Regions from separate parts of the Cellvibrio sp. 25HG11W-0 genome, predicted to be linked through region 3. Evidence: predicted binding sites of a transcription regulator. Region 3 holds the regulator's gene; each other region holds the start of a gene.
The links. The regulator PhoB, encoded in region 3, activates phosphate uptake and scavenging genes when phosphate is short. The targets are predictions, from matches to a motif close to TGTCATAAANNTGTAACA.

Region 1 (7,981 bases), 950 kb from region 3:
ACTCAAGAAGCGTTGGAAGGCCTTAAAAAGGTAGAGGAGATGGGTGTGTTATTGGATGAGAACTCCAAGGAACCCCAACAGCCTGCCTACGCGCAAAACGAAACTCGTGCGATTAACAAGGAATTTGCCATCCTGTTGGGTGTTTGTACCCATTTGGGTTGTGCCCCTATGTTCCGCCCAGATGTTGGTGCGGCAGATTTGGGTGGCGCTAAATGGCAGGGCGGGTTTTTCTGCCCTTGCCATGGTTCTAAGTATGACTTGGCTGGGCGTGTATTCAAAAGCATGCCTGCACCACTGAACTTACAAGTGCCGCCACATATGTACGTAAGTGATGATGTAATAATTATTGGCGAAGAACAGGGGGCCTAAGCATGAAGTGGTTAACAGGTTTGTGGACTTGGGTTGATGATCGTCTGCCCGTTCAGCGCGCGTGGGATACCCACATGGCGAAGTACTATGCGCCGAAAAATTTCAATTTTTGGTATTTCTTTGGTGTTTTGTCGCTCTTGGTGCTGGTGAATCAGCTAGTAACCGGTATTTGGTTGACCATGAGTTATAACCCCTCATCTGAAGGCGCCTTCGCTTCAGTTGAGTACATTATGCGCGATGTGGATTACGGCTGGGTTTTGCGTTATCTCCACTCTACGGGCGCGTCGGCTTTCTTTATTGTGGTGTATCTCCACATGTTCCGCGGCATGATGTACGGCTCTTATAAAAAGCCGCGCGAATTGGTGTGGATCTTCGGTATGACCATTTATCTGGCGCTTATGGCCGAAGCCTTTATGGGTTATGTATTGCCCTGGGGGCAGATGTCCTATTGGGGTGCGCAGGTAATTGTTTCATTGTTCGGTGCCATTCCTGTGATAGGTGAAGACCTTGTCCAGTGGATTCGCGGCGATTATTTGATTTCCGGCATTACGCTTAACCGTTTCTTTGCGCTACACGTAGTGGCTCTGCCAATAGTATTGTTAGCGCTGGTGGTTATGCATATTTTGGCGCTGCACGAAGTGGGCTCTAACAACCCTGATGGCGTTGAGATTAAAAAGAACAAAGATGAAAACGGTATTCCGCGCGACGGCGTTCCATTCCATCCTTTTTATACCGTTCACGATTTAGTGGGCATCACAGTATTCTTGTTTGTCTTCTGTTTTATCTTGTTCTTTATGCCAGAGATGGGCGGTTTCTTCCTTGAGTACGCCAACTTTGAAGAAGCGAACAATTTGAAGACACCAACGCATATTGCTCCAGTGTGGTACTTCACCCCGTTCTATGCAGTGCTGCGTGCGGTGACTATGCCGATTGGTCCTTTGACCGCCAAGTTCCTCGGCTTTATGGCTATGGCTGCCGCCATTGCAGTACTCTTTGTGTTGCCTTGGTTGGATCGCAGTAAAGTGAAATCTATGCGCTACCGCGGTCATATTCCACGGGTCATGCTGCTGTCATTTGCCTCTATGTTTGTGGTTTTGGGTTACTTAGGTGTGCAATCGCCCTCCGAAGCAAGAACTCTGCTATCGCAAATCGCTACTGGTTTCTACTTCGCCTATTTTGTCACTATGCCGGTGTGGACTACCTCTACCCCAGAAAAAGCCAAATCAACAGTATCTTGGGTACTTTGTGGCGTATTTGCAGTGGTATTCGCTTGGATGGGAATTGAGTATCTTCACGGCGATGTGCCTGTTCTGCTGTTGTTCCTCTGTGCATTTTTGGCTGTTATCTTTGCCGTTATGCCCATCTTGGCGGCGCGCGATAAGGATTTGGCTGAGCCAACACGCACCCAAGCTAAGGGGCTGCCCTTGATTGTGGTGTTAGCGGGCTTTGTGTTCTTCGTATTGCTGACCTTGATTCCCATTAAGGCTGTTGCCAATGAAGGCGGATTTGCCTGTGGGGCTATTCCCTGCGATCACATGGAGCCAGATCTAAAAGATAAGGCTTCACTGCAGCGTGGAGCCAAATACTTTGTTAACTACTGTATGGGATGTCACTCTGCAAAGTACTCGCGTTTTGAGCGTGTAGCCGATGATTTGGATATACCCCATGACTTAATGGAAGGTACTCTTATTAACGGTGGTCAGCGTATCGGCCAGTTGATGGAAATTGCTATGCGCCCTGCGCAAGCCAAGGTGTGGTTTGGTGTAGTTCCGCCCGATTTAACCTTAGTGGCGCGTGCGCGTTCACCGGAGTGGGTTTATACCTATCTGCGTAACTTCTACAAAGATGAGTCGCGCCCCTGGGGTGTGAACAATCGCGTGTTCCCCAATGTTGGTATGCCGCATGTGTTGATTGGCCCACAGGGCTTATTGGAGTGTGGTGCTGGACCTAAGTTGAATCATCATGGCGGTGCGTTGCGCAATGATGTAGGAAATTTGGTAATGGACGAGCATTGCGGCACCTTGAAAGAAGGTAAGGTGATCGGCACCATGACACCCGCCGAGTTTGACGCGGCAATCTATGACTTGGTGAACTTTCTTGAATACATCGGTGAGCCAGCGGCTGTTAAGCGCGAGCAAATGGGTCTTTGGGTCTTGGGCTTCTTGCTGATATTGTTTGTGTTTGTTTACTTCTTGAATCGCGAGTTTTGGCGTGAAATTCACTAAGGTTAGGTTCTGAATTACGCAGTATTACAGACATATTAACGGGCGACTTAGGTCGCCCGTTTTGTTTTGTGATAGTTATTGCTATGCTCTGGCCAGTTTCGTTCCCCCTCTATTGTTTTACTGCCAAGTCTCAAGGAAATTCCGATGTCAATGACGTCTAGTCGCCCCTATTTGCTTAAGGCCATTTACGAATGGTTGCTGGATAACAGTTGTACCCCCCATATTTTGGTGGACGCCCATGTGGAAGGTACACAAGTGCCCCAGCAGCATGTGAATAAAGATGGGCAAATCATTCTTAATATCGCCCCCACGGCAGTACATGATTTTTTCATGGATTTAAATGCAGTCGCGTTTAATGCCCGTTTTAGTGGCGTGGTAAACAATTTGTATGTGCCGTGTGGGGCCATTTTGGGTATATACGCGCGGGAGAATGGCCAAGGTATGATGTTTGAGCCGGAAACGAATACTAAGCCGCCCACACCGCCGAGCCCGCCGTCACCGATCAAGCCTGTTGCACCTAAGCGCCCTGGTTTGCGCGTCGTTAAGTAGCCCATTACGCACTAAAAACACCCGCTGCAGCGGGTGTTTTTATATCCGCCCCTTCAAAGACCTTCCGGTTATTTTTTGTGACGAATTTAGGTCATTTTTATGACAGGGATGGTTTTGGTCATATAACTGTCATATTCGACGCGTAGATTGCACAGCCATGGAAGGGATGAACCCTCCATCAATATCCCGCGGGGATGTGTGATTCTTACTTACTTACTGGAGCGGTCTATGAACGCTGTAAAAATAATTAAAGGACTGGTGTTTGCCGGTTCTATGGTGTGTGCTACTGCGCTGCAAGCTGCTGTAGATGCAAATTTGCCAGACTACAAAGTAGCCTCTGGCGTATCAGGTAATGTGAACTCAATTGGTTCGGATACCTTGAATAACCTGATGACCCTTTGGGCAGAAGACTTCAAAAAGCTCTACCCTAACGTCAATATTCAAATTCAAGGTGCTGGTTCTTCTACTGCACCACCAGCGTTAACTGAAGGTACTGCTAACTTCGGTCCTATGAGTCGCGGTATGAAGGCTGAAGAAATTCAGGCGTTCGAAGCTAAGCACGGCTACAAGCCAACGGCTATTGCAGTGGCAATCGATGTGTTAGCGGTATATGTGAACAAGGATAACCCAATCAAAGGTTTGAGCTTGCCACAAGTTGATGCGATCTTCTCTGCTACCCGCAAGTGTGGCGGTGCCAAAGACATCACTCGTTGGGGTGAAGTTGGTTTGACCGGTGCTTGGGACAAGCGTGACTTTACCGTTTACAGCCGTAATGCTGTATCTGGCACCTATGGTTACTTTAAAGATGAAGCTCTGTGTAAGGGCGACTACAAGGCAACCATTAATGAGCAACCAGGTTCATCATCTGTTGTTCAAGGCGTGTCTACCTCTATTAACGGCATAGGCTACTCAGGTATTGGTTACATCACCTCTGGTGTGCGTGCAGTTCCTTTATCACACAAAGATGGCGGCCCTTACATCACTGCAGAAGCATCACATGCATTGGATGGTTCTTATCCTTTAGCTCGCGTGTTGTATGTTTACATCAACAAGCGTCCTAACCACCCTGCTGATGCCTTGCAACTTGAGTTCTTGAAAATGGTTTTGTCTAAGCAAGGTCAAGAGGCAGTAGTGCGTGATGGTTACATCCCTCTACCTGCGGCAATGGCGAAAAAAGCTTTGGCTGAATTGCAGTAAGATCTAGAAGTTCTACAAAAAGCGTCGACCTAGTCGGCGCTTTTTTATACCTGAAAGATAATGTGTTACAGATTTATGACGAAAGTTGTCAGTTTCATATCTGCCTGTAACAAAAGTGTCATCTTTGGTTGTTAGGATTCACGCGCCAATACTTTAAGTGGGTGTGCTCACCATGTCAGAACCAGTAACTCGGATAAATACACGCGGCAGCCTCATGCCCAATGCAGAACAGCGCGCTCGCTTGCGCCGTATCCGTATGTTCAAAGATAGTTGTTCCCGCTGGGGTATTACCGCAGCCGGTATGGCGGTAGTATTTTCCCTCGGTTTAATCTTCTTTTATCTCTTCTCAGAGGTGGCACCGCTGTTGCGCAATGCCTCTGTCGATGTGACCAAAACCATCAGCACCGCCGAATTTGGCCAGCCCGCCAGTGATACCAGTGAGTTTTTAACGCTAGATCGCTATGAAGAAATTGGTGGCAGTTTTAATCGTAGTGGCAGTGTCGAATTCTTTAATGTACTCAGTGGCAAATCGCTGGTACGTGCGGCCATGCCTAAAGCGGCAGAAGCCAATTTTGCTAGCCTCGCCAACAGCACTGCTGACCACGGCCTTGTGGCCTTTGGTTATAGCAATGGCCAAGTGGGTGTTGCTAAAGCGCACTACGAATTAAGTTACCCCAATGATCAGCGCCAAGTTATCCCGAGTTTAGAATTCCCGCTCGGCGAAGAGCCATTACAGTTGGATGAGCAGGGCGCGGCGCTCGATGTTCTGGCTATTCAAGAAACCTCAGCAGGCACACTTATAGGCGCGATTACCGCAGATAACCGCATGTTGCTGGCGGTATTTAGCATGAGTCGTAACTTTATTACCGATACGGTCAATGTAACTAAAGAAATTTATGAGCTGCCCAAGTTGCCCGAAGGTGTAAAGGGCACTCATATGCTGATCGATGAATCGGCTCAACATTTAATTGTAGCGACCGATAAAGGGCAAATGTTGCTCTACAAAATCATGAACCCTTCTGCGCCTGAGTTGCGCGAACCCGTTACAGTCGCAACGGGTAATATCACCAGTATGGAATTTTTAGTGGGCACAGGTTCGCTCATTGTGGGGACTGATAAGGGCGCCGTTAGTCAGTGGTTTTTGGTGCGCGACAAACAGAATATTTATCACCTTGTACATGTGCGTGACTTCGATGCGCTGTCTGGTGCTATTACCACTATCACCCCAGAATTTTCGCGACGCGGATTTTGGGTGGGTGATGATCAGGGCAATGTCGGCGTTTATTTTGGCACCTCGGCACGCACGCTCTTGCTTGAGTCTCTGGGTGAAAAGCCGATCAAGCAAATCGCTATTTCACCCATCAATGGTCGCGTGCTCATCATTGATGCCGATCAGGATATTAAAGTGGCCGATGTTTGGAATCGCCATCCAGAAATATCTTTCAGTTCACTCTGGCAAAAAGTCTGGTACGAAGGGCGCGATGCACCTGAATATATTTGGCAGGCCTCCTCTGGTAGTGACAGTTTTGAAGCCAAGATGAGCTTTGTTCCGCTCTCAATTGGCACCTTGAAGGCTGCATTTTTTGCCATGCTCTTTGCAGTACCAATAGGTGTTATGGGGGCGATTTACACCGCCTATTTCATGACACCAAAATTGCGCGGCATCGTAAAGCCTACCATCGAAATTATGGAGGCCTTGCCAACGGTAATTTTAGGTTTCCTTGCGGGGCTTTGGCTTGCGCCCTTTATGGAAAACCATTTGCCGGCGATCTTCAGTATCTTAATTCTACTCCCCGTCATAATGCTGGTGACCGGATATGCATGGAGTCGCTTTCCACAACAAGTGCGCAACAATATTCCCGAAGGTTGGGAGGCTGCAATCCTAGTGGTGCCCATCATTCTTACCGTGTGGGTGTGTGTATCTCTGAGTGCTCATGCAGAAATCTGGTTCTTTAAAGGAAGTATGCTGCAGTGGTTTACCGACATCGGCATCAACTACGATCAACGCAACGCCTTGGTGGTGGGCATAGTGATGGGCTTCGCGGTTATTCCCGGTATTTTCTCTATCGCCGAAGATGCAGTATTTAGTGTGCCGCGCCATCTTACGCAAGGCTCACTTGCGCTCGGTGCTACGCGCTGGCAAACCATGGTGGGCGTAGTATTGCCGACCGCAAGCCCAGGTATTTTCTCTGCGGTGATGATGGGCTTTGGTCGCGCTGTGGGTGAAACCATGATTGTGCTGATGGCCACGGGCAACAGCCCCGTCATTAATTTCAATATTTTTGAAGGTATGCGCACATTCTCTGCCAACATCGCGGTGGAGCTGCCAGAAACGGCGGTAGCCAGTACCCACTTCCGGGTATTGTTTTTAGCGGCGCTGGTTTTGCTTGCTCTTACCTTTGTGGTTAACACCATGGCTGAAGTGGTTCGTCAGCGTTTGCGCAAGCGCTACAGCAATCTGTAATTGCGGCCAAACCCATAAAGTGAACTCAATATAAGCGAACTTAACAAAAGTGAACTCAATGAAAAGCTTAACGAAAACACAAGCATCTTGGTTTAAAAGCGGAATGCCGTGGATCTGGTTAAACGGCGGTGCTGTTGCGCTCTGTATGGTGATGGTCGTGGGCTTGCTCGGGCTGATTGCTGTGCGAGGCTTTGGTCACTTCTGGCCTGCAGACATTTTGCAAACCAGTGTGGTAGATCGCGATGGCGCGCGTCATATCATCATGGGCGAAGCGGTGCGCGATGAAACCATTTCCGCCACTATAGCGCGCGATAATGGCTACGAAGTTCCCCCCGGTGTAGAGCTGGTAACGCGCCACCTTATTAAATTGGGTAATCGCGATATTAATGGTCGCGATTTCTCGTGGTTTCTTGAAACCGGTATGGATGCCTGGGAATATCCACAGGATGCCATTTCGATTGAGCGCCGCGAGTGGGGCAATTTTTACGGTTATCCAGTAGCGATTTTAGAAGACGGCAAGGTTGTCAGTGAATTAGGTAGCCCCGATTTTTGGGCGCAACTTGAAGCGCGCAATGAACGTGCACTCATGCTGCATGAAAAAATTACCGATATTGAGAAAAGCGATATTGGCCGTGTGAATATTGCAATGGAAGGTTTGCGTCTTGAGCGCAAGCAATTGGATTTAGACGGTGTAACGGGCAGTGATCTAGCGCACGCAGAAGCAGACTTAGCTCAGCGCCGTGCTGCATTGGAAACTGAATACGCAAGCATTAAACAAGAGCGAGATGCGATTCTTATTCAAGCTATGCGCGACAAATTGCAGGCGAAAACTGCTGCTGAAATCGCAATAGAAATTCCCTTTGACCATATAGTGCGTATTACTCGCCCTAATGAGTTAAGTTTAGTGGGGAAATCCTTGGGATATTTGGCGCGCTTTTGGGAGTTTATGAGTGCTGAGCCGCGCGAGGCAAATACTGAAGGTGGTATCTTCCCCGCAATTTTCGGCACCATTACCATGGTGATTGTCATGTCGATCATGGTGACGCCTTTTGGTGTGCTAGCGGCAATTTATTTGCGTGAATACGCACGTCAGGGCACAGTTCTTAAGATTATTCGTATATCTGTTTACAACCTCGCCGGTGTTCCCTCGATTGTGTACGGTGTGTTTGGTTTAGGC
Region 2 (7,981 bases), 1.7 Mb from region 3:
ATGACTGGGTTACTGGCTGGACTGTTGGTCTGAACAAATAAGACTGGTTTAGAAACTGAATATTGCCGGTAACAACAAGAGGCGCCTAAGGGCGCCTCTCTTCTTGTGGCCCTGTGCAGTTGAATCAATCGCCTTCAGAAGGTCAGAATCATGCAAAAGAACACCCTATCCAAGCACAAATTATTTATAGCTTTATCCGCCGCTTCCCTTTCAATGGCCTCCATGGCACAAGTTGAAAGCACCAAACCAAAAGTGGAAATGCCCACTATAGAAGCTCCATCGCTCGAAGAAATGCTGGTTACAGGTCGCCAACAAAGTGGCGCACAATCTGTACTGCAAGAGCGCATGGAAGACGCCTTCTCTGCCGACCTTATGGGCAGCGACCAAATTTCTCGCACTGGCGATTCTAACGTCGCTGTAGCACTAACACGTGTAACTGGCGTAACGCTAAACCAAGGTAAATATGTTTATGTACGCGGCTTGGGTGAACGTTACTCAAGCGTACAGCTCAATGGCGCTCAGGTTCCATCGCCAGAACTAACGCGCAATGTTTTACCCTTGGATATTTTGCCCGCGTCAATTGTTGAAAGTCTGAAAATTCAGAAATCGTACTCCCCAGATCTACCCGCAAATTTTGGCGGTGGTAATGTAGACATTCGCACTAAAACAGTCCCCGATGAATTTGTTCTGAACCTAAGTATAGGCACTGGCACTAATTCCAATAACAGTGATGACGTATTAAGTTATGCAGGCGGAGACAATAATAAAGGCCTACCCTCAGCGATCGCAAATGCCCTTGACGACTACCAAGGTAAGATTAGCGTTAATGGTCTTTTAAGTTTTGCAGACACCACTAACGGTATCCACTCACCCGAGCAAATCACTCAAGCTCGCCACACCAACCGCGACTTAATGCAGGCTATTAATCGCGACGTGGAAATAAAAAATAAAAAAACACCCTACGACCAAAATATGGCTATAGCACTTGGCGATTCTTGGGAGCTAGGTGATGACTGGACACTCGGCAGCATTCTTAACTGGTCGCAAAAAACTGAATGGCGCAACAAAAATCAAATCCGAAAAGGTGTAGGCTCACCGGATGTAAATTACGCTGAAATTAAACGCTCAGTTGAAGACACCAAAGATCTCGCGTCTATCGGCTTTGGCGTTAAATTTCAAGATAACCATGAAATTCAAGTTAGCTACATGCAAATTGGTAACGAAAGTGACGAGGCCGCTATCACCCTTGCACAAAACAACAACAATCTTATTTCTGATGGCAAGCAAAAGATCACCTACCAAACCACTTATCAAGATCGCCAACTTGATGTCACCCAACTATTGGGTAAACATTCTTTTGACCAATTGGCCGGCGACACACTGGGTAATATTGAATTTGATTGGTTCTATTCTGACTCAAGCGTAGAAACTAATTTACCTGGCGGGTCCAATATCGTAGGCGACAATGAAATAGACCCCACCACCGGCGCACTGATTCGCACCAGCCTGTCCTCTGGTGCCACTAACAGTTTTTCCTATCTCAATTTGAAAGATGATGTGCGCAGCCATGGTTGGAATGCCAAGCTACCACTCTCTTTTGATGCCACTGAAGTCGTGTTAACTGGTGGCTATAGCTACAATGACAAAGCACGCGAATACTATGGCTATACAGCTTGGGTTACTACCGGTGGCGGCAACTTCCTACAAGGCATTCCAGGTACAGTATTCAGCGATGCAAACGTAGCAGACATCAATAACAGCTTAGAACTTACCATGAGCCAAGGCTTTGGTACTGAAAGCTATGTAGCAGCACAAATGACCGATGCTTTTTACGGTATGATTGATGCCACCTTCAGTGACACCTATAGAATTACCGCCGGTGCTCGCTATGAAGACTTCCGCACCGCGCTACTACCTGTTGATTTACTGGACTACTCAGGTGTCACCATTCAGAAGCTGATTGCTGATCTGCAAAAAGAAGATCAAAAATTTGCATCGCGCGATGACGGCTGGTACCCCTCGCTAGCAGTCACCTATATCAATGATGGCTTCATGGGTTCAGAAACCTTTCAATTACGCGGCAGCTACTCGCAAACACTGACTCGTCCCGATCTTCGTGAGTTATCAGATGTAACCTATATAGATCCAGAGTTAAATCAGCGAGTACAAGGCAACCCCAATTTAGTGGCAGCCACCTTAGATAACTTTGAGTTGCGCGGCGAATGGTATTTTGACGGTGGCGATAACTTTACGGCATCATTGTTTTATAAAGATATCACCGACCCCATTGAACAAAAATTAATTCCAGGCTCAGATCAAGACGTTTTACTGGGTTTTTACAATGCCGACTCCGGTAAAATTTACGGCTTAGAATTAGAGGGCCTTTACAATTTAGATTACGGATTCTTCTTGTCTGGCAACCTAACCCTTAGCGACTCGGAAATTGTTTCACCTGCAGGCCAAGGCTTTACTAACCCTGTGCGTTCCATGACGGGCCAATCACCCTACGTGTTAAATATGCAATTGGGTTACGACTCAGATGACGGAAAACACGCAGCTGCCTTTAGCTACAATGTTGCAGGCGAGAAAATTTATTTCTCAGCACTTGAAACAGGACATGACGACGCCTTCGAGCAACCCTTCAGTTCGTTAGACATCACCTACTCCTACTACCCAACCGAGCAGCTAACTCTCAAGGGAAAATTGCGCAATCTACTCGATGAAAACCGAGAAATTACGCAAACCAACTCATCAGGAAAGAATGTCGCCATACTTACACAAGAAGTCGGCACATCTTTAAGCGTAGATATTAGCTACAACTTCTAAGTTGAGTCGCAGGAAAAATTTTAAATCCCTTTTGGCCACCTTCGGGTGGCTTTTTTATTAGCACGATATTCAAATAGCGCAGATGAAATTAAGCCATATTTGTTGCACAACAAAAAGGCAGCATTAACCCAACAAGTAAAAAATGATGCTAAAAGTGGTAGATTTGAAGAGGAAAATCAAAAAAAGGGATGTTTCTGCAAAAAAAACGCCAGAATGTCACAATATATTCACATAAATGTGCTCTATGCGATGCTAACCTAAGTTCAAGGTCGGCGGATGAGCTCTTGGAGCTCGCGGCGATTGAACCTTAGAGGCTTAATAAGCCCTCTTTTGATACATGAGGAGCATAACAATGAAAACCAAAAACCTAAAAAAAATACTCAACACTCTCATCATCCTAGCAGCTGCAGCTCCCATTGCGAGCTTTGCCGCAGAATATTCACCTGCGCATTTTGGCACAGCAGAACAGACTCTAGCCAAAATGATTACCCTCCCCACTAGCTTTGGCGAAGGTGTTAAAACTGTAGCGGTTTACTGCCAAGCAGATGTAATGACCACAGGTAACATAAACAATGTAAATTGCTATGAAAATAGCCCTATGGTTTCCATGCAAAAATCAACCGAATCCGCATTGCAATCAGCCACATTTGAAGCGGCAAAAATAGACGGTCAAGCAGTACCCGTTAGAATGCAATTTCGTGTTATTTATTCACTCAACGGTACACAAAACCCCATAGTGATGCTCCCTAACTTGGGGACCCTACAGTCACAATACGGCACTCACTATACCGCGCCACAAGAACGACTCGATGCGAATGACTGGTATGTACAATACACCACGAAAGATCGCGGCAATGGTAAATTATTTTTTGCTGACACCAAGGTAACGCGTATCATGGCGAATGTGGAATCCAATGGTAACGTAGAGTCAGTGAATACCATTGAAGCAGCAATGCGCAAGAAAAGTGATGCGAACAATATCGAAGACGCCTTGAAAAAATCGAAGTTTATTCCAGGCTTTGTTGAAAATAAAGCGACTGCCATGCACTACATAGCCGTGGTTAACTACGCGAAATAAAGTATAGGCAATATTACAAAACGAGGTTCAACCTCATTAAAAAAGCCGCACTGCGGCTTTTTTAATTTATGCAGTTGGCGCCTAGGGTTAATTCAATACGACCCATAGCGATAGGACGATACTCTTCATAAACGACTCTAAAACCCTGTGGGCATACCGCCAACATTTTAGGCAGCAACTGTGTGCGCGCCAAAGGAACCGCCGCCCATTGATCAACAACCACTTTTAACGATTGTTCTGATTGTTGCGTGACTGTAGTCACCTGTGCACGACTTACGGTCGCATCAGGTGTTACCAAAGTCTCTTGTGTGAGCACCTCTTTTTCCTGTTTTGCTGAGAATGCCTTACGAAAATAACCATTTAACCCTTCATCTGAATAGTCACAATCAGCTTGCGTATTCACATTTAAAGAATCAGCAACATCTACAGCTGCATCACAACCCTCTTGTCTGTCAGCCCATACATTTCCTACGCCACAAAAAAAGCAGAGCGATATTGCTGCATATAAATTCTTACGCATATAAATCTCCGTATAAAAAAGGGTGCCGAAGCACCCTTTTATGATCTTTAGATTAGCCTAAAATTAGAATTTCAGATCCAAGCCAACACCGATCCAGTTGTCATCAGCAGCTTCTACCGATGCTACATCTGCAGACTCCGCCGTATAAAAACCAAATAAAGTGGTATTTTTAGATAGCGCGTAATCAAAACCTACACTGATTTGAGTACCATCAACATCAACCTGCGCAGGTGATACACCGAGCTCATTAGTAACGGTACCGTATTGAGCTTTGAGAGCCAATTTATCAGTTGTATTCAGCTTGGCAGACACCAGCCATGCGTCTGAATCAGCATCTAAAATAACAGTATTATTTCCGAGCGCCACCTTAATTACACCACTTGATTGCTGATACAAAGCACCCAGCTGTACAGCGCCTACAGTATAACGAGCCACAATACGGGTAACATCATAACCAGATGAGGAAATTTTAGCGTCTTTATCTCGAGACTTAGCAAACGACGAAGCCGCACCAGTTCCGGTAACATCAGTCTCTGCAGCCAAAGCCAAGTACAGAGCTGGAGTGCTGTAAGCGATTGAAGCAGAAACACCATCATCACCATTTTCACCAGCTTCGGCTGCAACTACCGCAACATTGATTGCAACTGCGCCCATTAACGGAGTGGTGTATTGCACTATATTGGCCGCACGAGTTTCGCCGTCTAGCAAATAGTTAATATCACCTTCCAAATCATTAAAAAGGTCAACTTTTTCTTGGGCCGCCTTAGTGGGAGTATCAAACTTTCCACCAATAATAGTACCGGCAGAACCCTGCAAACCAATATAGATATTACGCTGTGCAAAGGTTTGTGATCCTTCATTGCCACTATCTACTGCAGTTTGATATTCGAATTGATAAATAGCTTTCAAACCTGAAGATATCTCTTCAGAGCCTTTAATGCCGATACGAGAGGCATTGCTAACTAATTCAAGTTGCGTTTGATCTGCTTCATCAGCATTCTGGAAAGACACGTTGCCTTTACCGTATACAACAACATCAGCCATTGCTGAAAGTGGGAAAAGTGAAGCCAGAGCAAGTGGAAGTAATGCTTTTTTCATGAAGTAATCCCCTAGTGGTATTTCTGTATTTGTAATTGACATAGGCGCTTTAACGTCCAGCCCCCTTGCACAACAACATTCTTTTATGACGGTTACACGACGAGTTCGTGTCCATTTTGTGTCATTTATATTTCATTAATATTACAAAGAACTAAGAAATGTTGATTGCGCGGCGATTATATATATAAAAATAATAGTAAGTGGTAGATCTAGCGCAAACATCGGAAAATTAACGTAAAAATTGCACACAAATAGGGCGAATTCAGCGCCAACTTCTTTTTTTGTGCTATTAACAGGTCACAGGTAAAGTCACTTTCTATCATTCAAACTATGGCTCAAAGTGGCTAATAATGTCTAAATCAAACAGTTCTTTGAGAATACTCAAACCTTGTTGCTGTAGTTTTATCGGTTCAGGATGCTGTAACTCGAGAGCTATTTGGTCAAAAATTGCACTAAGAGGAAGATTGTGAGGCTGCTGCAACAAAAACACTAGGCGCAGAGTGAGAGGATTGGCGCGCATAAAGGCCACTTCATCAGCGCGATTACGATAAACCAATAAAAAACTTGATTGAGGTTCATTTGGTTGAAAACGACTGGATATTTTTTCAACGGGATACTGATACTGTAACCCCACAACTAACGGCGATACACGCGCTTTTAACAGCAAAGGCGTGAGAGCATAAGTCTGCGCTGGAGGAATAATTGCCTCGGCCACATCCAATGCCAACTCAACCCACTCGTAATGAACAAGCTCCCCCATAAAGGCGTAGTCATTAGTTTTCGCTTCGCGCTCTTGGGTTACGTAATGCAAAAACTCTTGGCTGATGTGTAAAAAATAAGGGGTTTGGCATGGGTGTAATAACATAAAATCACGTATCAACTCATGCCATAAGGATTCACTATAAAGTGAACGCAGCACCGGAAAGGCCCCTGCCACAAAGCCTTCAATATTATTGAAAATCAAGTCGCGATAAATCGCTAAGCGCCGCGTTTCTACGCCTGCTGGTGCTGGAAAGTGCTCGGGAGCCCGTAAATGCTGCGCCAGCTCTCGCTGCATTTTTTGGAAAGTCTTCATAAAGAATTGGCAAATATAGATTGCTGAATAGCATTAATCTGTGCGACTTCTGTCATTAGCTCTGCGACAGGTGGAATATTGAAATCCCGCTCTAACAGTGTTGGCTTAACGCCAAACTCTTTATAGGCATACTCCAGCAATGACCAGACTGGCGATATCACTGGGGCGCCGTGAGTATCTATGCGCAAATCTTCTGCCTCTTCGAAATGACCCGCAATATGTATATAGGCAGTACGTTTACCCGGTAGACTTTTTAAGAATGCGTAAGGATCATAATTGTGGTTAATGCTATTCACATAAACATTATTAACATCTAACAAAAGCGCACAATCTGATTCTTGCACAACAGCATTTATAAACTCGCTCTCGCTCATTTCTTGTTGTGGCGCAAAATAATAAGATGAATTTTCAAACGCAATTTTTTGCCCAATAATATCTTGCGCTTGACGTATACGCGCGGCAACATATTTAACAGCCTCTTCCGTGAAGGGGATTGGCAGCAAGTCGTACAATTGTCCTTCGTCACTGCAATAACTCAAATGCTCGCTGTAATAGCGCGCATTATGGGTTTGCATAAAAGCTTTTATGTCGGTCAACAATTCAACATTAAGTGGCGCAGGGGAGCCAATAGAGAGCGATAAGCCGTGACAAACAAAGGGGAAGCGCTCGGTATAGGCACGTAATTTTTTGGCTAAACGTCCGCCGACATGAATCCAGTTTTCTGGCGCCACTTCCATAAACTGTATATCTTCTGGGGTCAGTTCATTCAGTGGCCCCAAAAGACTCCGGCGCAGGCCTAAGCCTGCGCCGGAGATCTCAGCAGTGTAGCTAGATGCCGAAGAAGTAAACATTATTCAGCTTTTTTATCTGCACCGCAGCTGTGCTCTTTATCGGCTTTTTTCATATCTGCGCCGCAGCTATGCTCTTTGTCAGATTTTTTCATGTCAGCGCCGCAGGTTTTTTCGCCGTCGGCCTTTTTCATCTCAGCGCCGCAGCTATGCTCAGCATCTGCTTTTTTATCTGCACCGCACTTAGCTTCTCCGTCAGTCTTTTTATCGGACTTTTTCATGTCAGCGCCGCATTTTGCTTCACCGCACTTGCCTTCAGCATGCTCTGCAAGGGTGTAGCCCGCTTCCATAGTCGTCGCGGTGAAAGTTGCATCTGCCGCTGAAGCCATAGGTGCCAAAGCCGCAGAAGCCAGAAATGTTGCACCAATAACCGCAGACAGAGAAGATATTTTGTTATTCATAAGATGTATCCTTTAGATTAGGTTCATTGCGTTGTGGTAAAAATGCCCTTGAAACTTAGCACATTTTAAACATGAAAAACAAAACATCCGCAGGTTTCAGCGCGCTAGTGCTTCAAGGTTACTGCTTAGATACTT
Region 3 (7,981 bases):
CTAGTTCAGCAATGCGGCGAATTTTTGTACGAGAGGAAGATGCTGATGAATCCTTTGCGCTCATTTGGTTTCCTTAAATATGAAAGTTATGATGTTTTTTTATGTTGTGTCCCAGTGACCATTTTGCCCAGAATCAATGTGGCATCGTGAATTTTCAGCACCATAGGCCTAAACCCTATTTCAGTCAATAATTTGGCATTTCAAACACAAAAGACCGTCAGCAGGAAACTGGCCTTGATTCGTATTATTTTTTCCGCTATGTGAGTAAAGCGTTGACATATGTCAGGTCAAAACCATGCGTTTTGTGATGCTGCTGGGTTTGTGGCTTGGCTTATGATGGTATCTCGTTAATCTACTGAAGGAGTATTAATAGAATGAAACTTAATCTTATAGGGTCTGTTGCGGTGTTGAGTGCGCTTATGGTGAGTCAATTGACTATGGCTCACGATTTGCGCTTGCACATCGATAAAATAAAATCTAATAAGGGCGTGATGCTGGTTGCTTTGCATAATCAGCAAGAAAGTTATGATGCTAATACCCCCACCGTGGCGGCGAAAAAATTGGCGTTGAGTGGCGGGGAGTTGATCGTAGAGTTTGGCGACCTACCCGCAGGTACCTACGCGATTAAGCTGTATCAGGATGAAAACGAGAACGGCGTGATCGATAAGAGTTTTATGGGGATTCCCACAGAGGGTTACGGTTTTTCGAATAACGGCGGCGAGTATGGGCAGCCTAGTTTTAAAGAGGCGAGTTTTACCCTTGATAAAGATTTGCAGGTGGATATTCACCTGCGCTAAGCATCTTAGCGCTGGGGTTGTTGCAGTGGGAATACGCACATAAATACACTGCCGCGCCCCAGTTCACTGGTAATTTTTAATTCTGCTTCATGGCGCATGAGTACATGCTTCACAATTGCTAAGCCTAAGCCGGTGCCGCCGGTGCTGCTGTTACGGCTGGCATCCACGCGATAAAAACGCTCGGTTAAGCGCGGAATATGTTTGCTGTCTATACCTGGGCCGTTGTCACTGACTGAAATATAAAAGTGTTTTTGATCCTGCCAGAGCAGGATGTTGATCTTGCCTTCGTTCGGCGTGTATTTAATAGCGTTGATGACTAAATTAGAAAAAGCACTGTGCAATTCTTTTTCATTGCCGGGGTATAGCAGTGGCCGCGTGGTGTTGTTGCATACGAGGTTGAGAGTTTGATTTTTTTCTGCGCTGAGCACTTCTGCTTCACTTTTTACAACGGTGAGCAGTTGTTCGATGGTAATGGGTTTTTGGTTGTGCCCTGCTTCCGTTGTCTCTAGTTTTGAGAGCACTAATAAATCATTGATGAGCAGTGACATACGCTTGGCTTGCTGCAACATTTGTTGCAGCGGTTTGTTCCAGCTGGGCGTGGTGTTGTTGTCGGAGAGTGTTTCGACATAGCCATTGATGACGGTAAGCGGCGTGCGCAATTCGTGGGATACATTGGCCACGAAGTCTTGGCGCATCATTTCTAGGTTGTGCAATTGGGTGACATCGCGCACGACGATGAGCCGTTCATTTTTACCGAAGGTGGTAATTTGTAATTGCAAATAGCGCGAGGGAAAGCGCGGTGATGGCATTTCTAGCGGGTCTTCATATTTGCCGTCTTCAAAATAGCTGACAAATTTGGGGTGGCGAATAAAGTTAATAATCGATTGCCCCTGATCTTTTACATTGAGGGCGAACATACGGTGCGCAGCGGGGTTCCAAAAATCCAAATGGCCGCGCCAGTCGAGAATAATGATGCCGTCTTTTAAGGCGGAGCTGATTTCCTGCACGCGGTTGATCACGGCTTGCAGGTTTTCTTTCTCAAGCTGTTGATGGCGTTGCAGTTGGTAGATATTGTCAAAAATCGTACCCCAAATGCCGCTGGCCTCTGGGGGGTTTTCTTTGTTTTGAGTGAGCAGCCACTGATTAAGGCGGCGCATCTGCCAGAGCATGCCGCCAATGTAAATGGCGCAACCGAGCAAGAGTGTGAGCGCCAATTGGCCTATGACGAGGCCGAGCAGAGTGCAGGTGCCTATAACAATGAGAATGCGCTTGAGCTCAGCGCTGAAACCTTTTAACAGCAAAATTGCACGCCTCTGAAAATCTTACGACAGCAATCAGGCTTCGATGCGAGTGGAAAATCTATAGCCTGTGCCGCGTACGGTTTGCACCAAGTCTTCGTGGCCGTCAATGGTAAGCGCTTTGCGCAAGCGGCGGATATGAACATCCACGGTGCGCTCTTCGACATATACATTGCCGCCCCAGACATGGTCCAACAGTTGGCTGCGAGTATAAGCTCTTTCCTGATGGGTGAGAAAGAATTCAAGTAGGCGATATTCGGTGGGGCCCATATCGACAGACTGGTCATGGATGGTGACGCGGTGGCTTGAAGGATCGAGACACAGGCCTTGTACTATGATTGGCGCGGAGTTGATTTGCGGATCAGCGCGACGCAGCACGGCTTTAAGGCGTGCGACGAGTTCGCGCGGAGAGAAGGGCTTGGTGATGTAGTCGTCGGCACCTACTTCTAAACCTTGGATTTTGTTGTCTTCTTCGCCTTTGGCGGTGAGCATGATGATCGGGATATCAGCAGTCACTTCATCGCGCTTTAAGCGGCGCGCTAGTTCTATACCGCTGGTGCCGGGCATCATCCAGTCGAGCAAGATCAAATCGGGTTTGTTGTCGACGATGATGCTATGGGCATCCTGTGCATTGCTGGCTTCGGTGACCTGATATTCGGCCATCTCCAAGGCGACACGCAACATATCGCGAATTGCGGATTCATCATCAACTATCAGAATTTTACGGCCTGTCATATCGTTTCTGCCTGAAATAACCACGGGCGCGTACACGGTATGTGACGCTATTGTTGCAGCTTATTAAATAAGCTAAGTGTTACACATTTATGACAGAAAGATAATTTGTCTTGGTCGCGTGTTTAGCAATAAGCCCTATCGCAGCGCATAGTCAGTGACAATTCCTACAAAAACAATAAAGCCTACCCAGTTATTGTGCAGAAATGCCTTAAAACAGGCGGCTCGTACTCGAAAGCGAATTAGCCATTGTTGGTAGCCAAAAAGGCCTGCGACAGCAACCAAACTCCAGTAGTAATAAGCGCCTAGCTCAAAGCGATCACCTACTAACACTAAGGTGTAAAGGGTCATGAGTTGGAGTACGCCAGTGATGAAACGATCCTGTTCGCCAAAGAGAATCGCGGTGGATTTAACGCCAATTTTGAGGTCGTCGTCGCGGTCTACCATGGCGTAAAAGGTGTCGTATACCACTGTCCAGAGCACTACGGCTAAGTACACCAGCCAAACCCGTTGATCGAGCATGCCTGCTTCCGCAGCGTAGGCCATGGGGATGCCCCAGGCAAACGCGGCGCCGAGCACCATTTGCGGCAGGTGCGTGTGGCGTTTCATAAAGGGATAGCAGAAGGCGAGTATTAGGCCGCCGACGGAGAGCTTGATCGTAAAGGGGTCGGTAAAGAGCACTAAGCCAAATGCTAAGAGGCACAGGCCCGCAAATAAACCGAGGGCTTCGCGGCTGCTTACCGCGCCTGTCGCCAGTGGGCGATGTTGGGTGCGCTGCACGTGACCGTCGATCTTGCGATCGGCAAAGTCGTTGATGACACAGCCCGCGGAGCGCATCACCACTACCCCAAGGGTGAAGATGATCAAGTTTTTTAGGCTAGGCATGCCCTTGGCGGCGAGCCACAGGCTCCAGAGTGTTGGCCATAGCAGGAGCAAAATGCCTATAGGGCGGTCTAAGCGCATCAGCTGTGCGTAAATAGCTAACTTTTGTTGTAATACGGCCATTTTTGTAGAGGATGTCGGCGTTTTACGGATTTTTAAACGCTTAGTTTTTGAGGTGCTGAGTTGCGCTTTAGTTTGAGTGGGACTGGTTGTGGACAGTGTAGATAGCGAGTCTTCAGCACTCGTCGCGGCTGCTATTTTGGCGGCTTCGATAGTGGCTGGTACACTTGGTGTCGTTAGTTGCACAGCAGGTTTGGTCGCAACAGCTTGGTGCGCGACTGACGTGGCGGCAGCGGATTTAGTGGTGGCTGTAGATGCAGCTGTTTTAGACTTAGCTGCAGCAGGTGTGGAGGTTTTAGGCGCTGAGGCAACTGGCTTAGCATCGGCTGCTTTCGTCGTTTTTGCGGGCGCAGGCTTCTTGGGATTTGCCGCAGCAGGCTTTTTAGCGGTGCTTGCGGGCTGTTTTACTGGAGCCGCAGTTGTAGGTGCTGCTTTTTTGCGTACCACAGGTTTTTTGGCATTGGGTTTATCTCCAGCAGATGCGTCGACACTCGCGCCTTGAGGTGTTGGTTGGTCGTCGGCAGTTGTCATGATCCCTCTCAGGCCATTGGTCGTTGTTATTATGAATGGGCGATACGCGCGCAGAGCGCAGGCAAAAACACTTCACTCACCAGCAATGGTTTGGCAGCGAGATAGAAAATGGAGCGGCGCCCCCACAGTGGCTTAGTTAGCGCCAGCTCACTGGGAAAGTACTGATCCTGTGCGTTTATAGGTGCAACTGCAATAGGGCTGCGCGCTAATTGTGGCTGACTAAACAGAAATGCTCCCAGCGGGCTTTGATCTTGTTTGCGCAAATGGCGCAACTTGCCGGTAAGGCTGCGCAAGGGAAGCAGGCTGCGCGCAAAAATCCAAGCTTCGCCTTTGCCCCATAGAATGACTTCGCGGATTAAGCAGAGTTCTTGGCGCCCGATCCCCAGTGCGCCTTGTTCGTTGCGGCTGGCTTTACCCAAATACTGGCGTAATATTTCAACCTTGAATTGGCCCTGGCTTAAATCGACTAAGCGCGCTGTGAGTGAGCCCTTATCGGCCAACCAAGGGTAGAGCGCAGTGGGTGGACGCTGGCTGCGCGGCAGGCGCAGCAAGGGTTTCCAGCGAATAGCGGCGCGTGTGAGCGAGGAGTGCAACTGCGGCAAAAAACGATTCTCCAGAGAATTTTACTGGCTTTATAGGGCGGGCAGTTTACCAGCTTGGTTGTGGGTTGCTGTTAAAAATAGCGCCAAAGCTGCCCTTAGTGCTGCGACTAGAGGTAAACTCTGCGTTCAAACCGCTTATATAAGGTAATTATCATGCATAAAACTGACATTGTTGTCGCACTGGCCAACAGTACTGGGCTTGCTCCCGCTAAGGCTGATTTAGTTGTATCTGAATTTATTGAGCAAATTACCAGCGCCTTAGGTCGCGGTGAATCTGTCGCGCTCTTAGGTTTTGGATCATTCAACGTCAGCGAACGTGCCGCGCGCACGGGTCGTAATCCACAGACGGGTGCAGAAATCCAAATTGCTGCCTCTAAAAATGTAAGCTTTAAGGCCGGTAAAGCCTTGAAAGATGCGGTTAAGGGCAGCTAATACCCCTACGCTAGTGCTAGTACTCTAGAAAGTGCCCGCTTTGCGGCACTTTCTAGACCCTCTCAAAACGCATAATAATCAAAACACTGAGCGCTTACCTATGTCCTTAACCAGCAAAATTTTACTTGGCATGATTCTAGGCGTCTTCGTCGGTGTCGGTTTTAATATGGTTTTAGGGGGCGAGTCGCCAAGTCAGATTGGGCAATGGCTCAATATATTTGTCATTAACGGCTTGTTAGATGCGCTGGGCCAGATTTTCGTAGCTTCGCTTAAATTGCTGGTGGTGCCCCTCGTATTTGTGTCGCTGGTCTGTGGCGCAGCCTCTTTAGGTTCTAATAGCCGCATGGGTGCGCTCGCCTCTAAAACCCTCATTCTATATCTCATCACTACTGCTTTGGCGATTGCCTTGGCGATGTTTATGGCGGTGTTAATTCAACCCGGCGCTGGCGTTCACATGACGGCCGATGCGAGCTTTACGAGCCCTGCAGCCCCCTCGATTAAAGATACCTTTGTAAATATTTTCCCCAGCAATCCACTCAAGGCGATGGTGGAAGGCAATATGCTGCAGGTGATTGTTTTCGCCATTCTTTTTGGTGTTGCCATTTCTCATACAGGCGGCGAAACCGGGCGAAATATGCTGAACCTGTTTGAACACTTGAATTCCGTAGTGCTTAAAATGGTCATGCTGCTAATGCATTTTGCTCCCTATGGTGTGTTTTGTTTGTTAGCAAAACTGTTTGCCAGTTTGGGGGTGGGCGCTATTCTCGATTTGGCTAAGTATTTCTTTACGGTGTTGTTCGTGCTGCTTCTGCATGGTTTGGGTACCTACAGCCTGTTACTCAAACTTTTGAGCGGGTTAAGTCCGGTGATTTTCCTACGCAAAATGTGGAAGGTTATGGTGTTTGGGTTTAGTACCGCCTCCAGCAGTGCGACTTTGCCCATCAATATGCGCACCGTAGAGCAGGATTTGGGGGTGGATAAAAAGGTCGCCTCGTTCTCGATCCCCTTAGGCGCCACTATTAATATGGATGGCACTGCCATTATGCAGGGTGTGGCGACGGTATTTATCTCCCAAGCGTTTGGTATTGAGATTGGTTTAAGCGGCTATTTGCTGGTTATTCTCACCGCGACGCTCGCCTCTATAGGCACCGCTGGTGTACCCGGTGTGGGCTTGATTACCTTGGCCATGGTGTTGCAGCAGGTAGGCCTGCCGGTTGAGGGTATCGCCTTGATTATAGGCGTGGACCGACTGCTCGATATGGTGCGCACGGCGGTCAATTTAACCGGTGATGCCATGGTATCGGTAGTGGTGGCCAAGAGTGAGAAGCTGATCGATTTAGTGCGCTTTGCCGACACTACCCGCAATGCTGAAGTAGACCCTATAGCCCCTTAAGTGGGCGGGTCGAAAGCGCTACTTTTGAGGGGGGTGCTTGAGGGAGTTTAAAGCGGTGATTTGTGTGGGCCAAGGTGAAAGACAAAAGGCGTTGCTGATGGCGCCTGTTGTTGTGATGTTAATGTCGAGTGGGTTTTTCCCCTTTAAACTCGACCGGAATAGCTAAATTTTCCATTAGGCAGGGCCAGCGTTTAAGCTCCTTCTCCCAACCCCGACATTTGTGCAGGTTGATGTACTGCTGCACATTTTCTCCTTGGAAGCGGTGCTCATTGAGCAGTAACTCCGCCGAAAACAAGACTGCTTGATCCAGTTCGTTCGCAAAAGGCTCGCCGATTAATTCATGGGCGACTATGTTGGCCATGGTCATATCCATGGGGGCAAGGGGAATACCGCACTGGGCCATAAAGCGATCATTAACCTCTTCTAGCAGGCGATGGGCGAGATAGGCTTCGTCCAGCAGTGCTTCTAGTTGGCTGTGACCTTCAATAATACTGGGCGGGCTCATAAAATAATCGCTCGCTATTTTTAATAGCGGCTCCACATCAGCATAAATCCCCGCTTCTTTTGCCATGGCCCTAATCGCTTCAATAAAATCAGGCACATGCTTGATATAGCGCACCACAAAATCGGCCAAAAGCTTGGCCGCTTCAGCGTCGGGCAGTTTAATCGCTTGATGCAGGTACTTTTTCCGCAGCTCTAAAAACTGCAATAAATTACCTGAGGCGCCATCTTGCGCCTGCGCTTGCTCAATTAAGCTGCGAATCGGGTGGTCTTGGTCGCTCATTCGCGCTCTCATTAGGTCGAAATACATAGGCACCTTATTTGAGTCCTTGGTTAGGGGTAATCTTTCGGGTGCTTTAAAAGTAAACCATGAGGCTACAAATGCAAGTGAGTCTTAATACCAACTTTTTATAAGAAAAATGTAAAGTGCAGTTTCAGGCCTGAGGGATAATCAAATCTCAGGCCTGATATCCTTCAATGGGAGGGGTTTTAAAAGGCGCCAGATATTTTCAAGCGAATCGCATTGTCGAGATCGCCACTGAAATACTGTTGGAATTGCAGGCCCCAGTCGAGGCTGCCGAACGTCTGGCCTATACCCAACAGCCCATACACGCCGCCGTCAATATCAATCTTCTCGCTGTAGCAGTTGCTGCAGTTACTGATGCTGCGCTCTGATCCCAGTATGGCGCTGGC

Region 1: a site for PhoB is predicted at 3,260-3,277, ahead of AC0KUT_RS15935 (PstS family phosphate ABC transporter substrate-binding protein). Genes of this name have one in related genera too.
Region 2: a site for PhoB is predicted at 5,642-5,659, ahead of AC0KUT_RS12730 (porin). Genes of this name have one in related genera too.

The regions. Positions count from the first base shown of each region.
Region 1 covers NZ_CM174230.1:3,815,914-3,823,894, reverse strand. Annotated here, with positions in the region: gene petA (ubiquinol-cytochrome c reductase iron-sulfur subunit) at 1-369, shown strand, start outside; gene AC0KUT_RS15945 (ubiquinol-cytochrome c reductase) at 372-2,594, shown strand; gene AC0KUT_RS15940 (ClpXP protease specificity-enhancing factor) at 2,739-3,143, shown strand; gene AC0KUT_RS15935 (PstS family phosphate ABC transporter substrate-binding protein) at 3,372-4,340, shown strand; gene AC0KUT_RS15930 (ABC transporter permease subunit) at 4,513-6,804, shown strand; gene pstA (phosphate ABC transporter permease PstA) at 6,863-7,981, shown strand, end outside.
Region 2 covers NZ_CM174230.1:3,021,066-3,029,046, forward strand. Annotated here, with positions in the region: gene AC0KUT_RS12705 (hypothetical protein) at 1-41, shown strand, start outside; gene AC0KUT_RS12710 (TonB-dependent receptor domain-containing protein) at 151-2,826, shown strand; gene AC0KUT_RS12715 (hypothetical protein) at 2,872-3,087, shown strand; gene AC0KUT_RS12720 (energy transducer TonB) at 3,179-3,904, shown strand; gene AC0KUT_RS12725 (hypothetical protein) at 3,966-4,424, opposite strand; gene AC0KUT_RS12730 (porin) at 4,488-5,522, opposite strand; gene AC0KUT_RS12735 (HvfC family RiPP maturation protein) at 5,851-6,597, opposite strand; gene AC0KUT_RS12740 (HvfB family MNIO-type RiPP peptide maturase) at 6,594-7,448, opposite strand; gene AC0KUT_RS12745 (HvfA family oxazolone/thioamide-modified RiPP metallophore) at 7,448-7,846, opposite strand.
Region 3 covers NZ_CM174230.1:4,767,017-4,774,997, reverse strand. Annotated here, with positions in the region: gene AC0KUT_RS20030 (pyridoxamine 5'-phosphate oxidase family protein) at 1-64, opposite strand, end outside; gene AC0KUT_RS20025 (DUF2141 domain-containing protein) at 375-797, shown strand; gene phoR (phosphate regulon sensor histidine kinase PhoR) at 803-2,098, opposite strand; gene phoB (phosphate regulon transcriptional regulator PhoB) at 2,132-2,830, opposite strand; gene ubiA (4-hydroxybenzoate octaprenyltransferase) at 2,966-3,832, opposite strand; gene AC0KUT_RS20005 (chorismate--pyruvate lyase family protein) at 4,390-4,962, opposite strand; gene AC0KUT_RS20000 (HU family DNA-binding protein) at 5,116-5,394, shown strand; gene AC0KUT_RS19995 (dicarboxylate/amino acid:cation symporter) at 5,495-6,787, shown strand; gene AC0KUT_RS19990 (hypothetical protein) at 6,906-7,571, opposite strand; gene AC0KUT_RS19985 (hypothetical protein) at 7,778-7,981, opposite strand, start outside.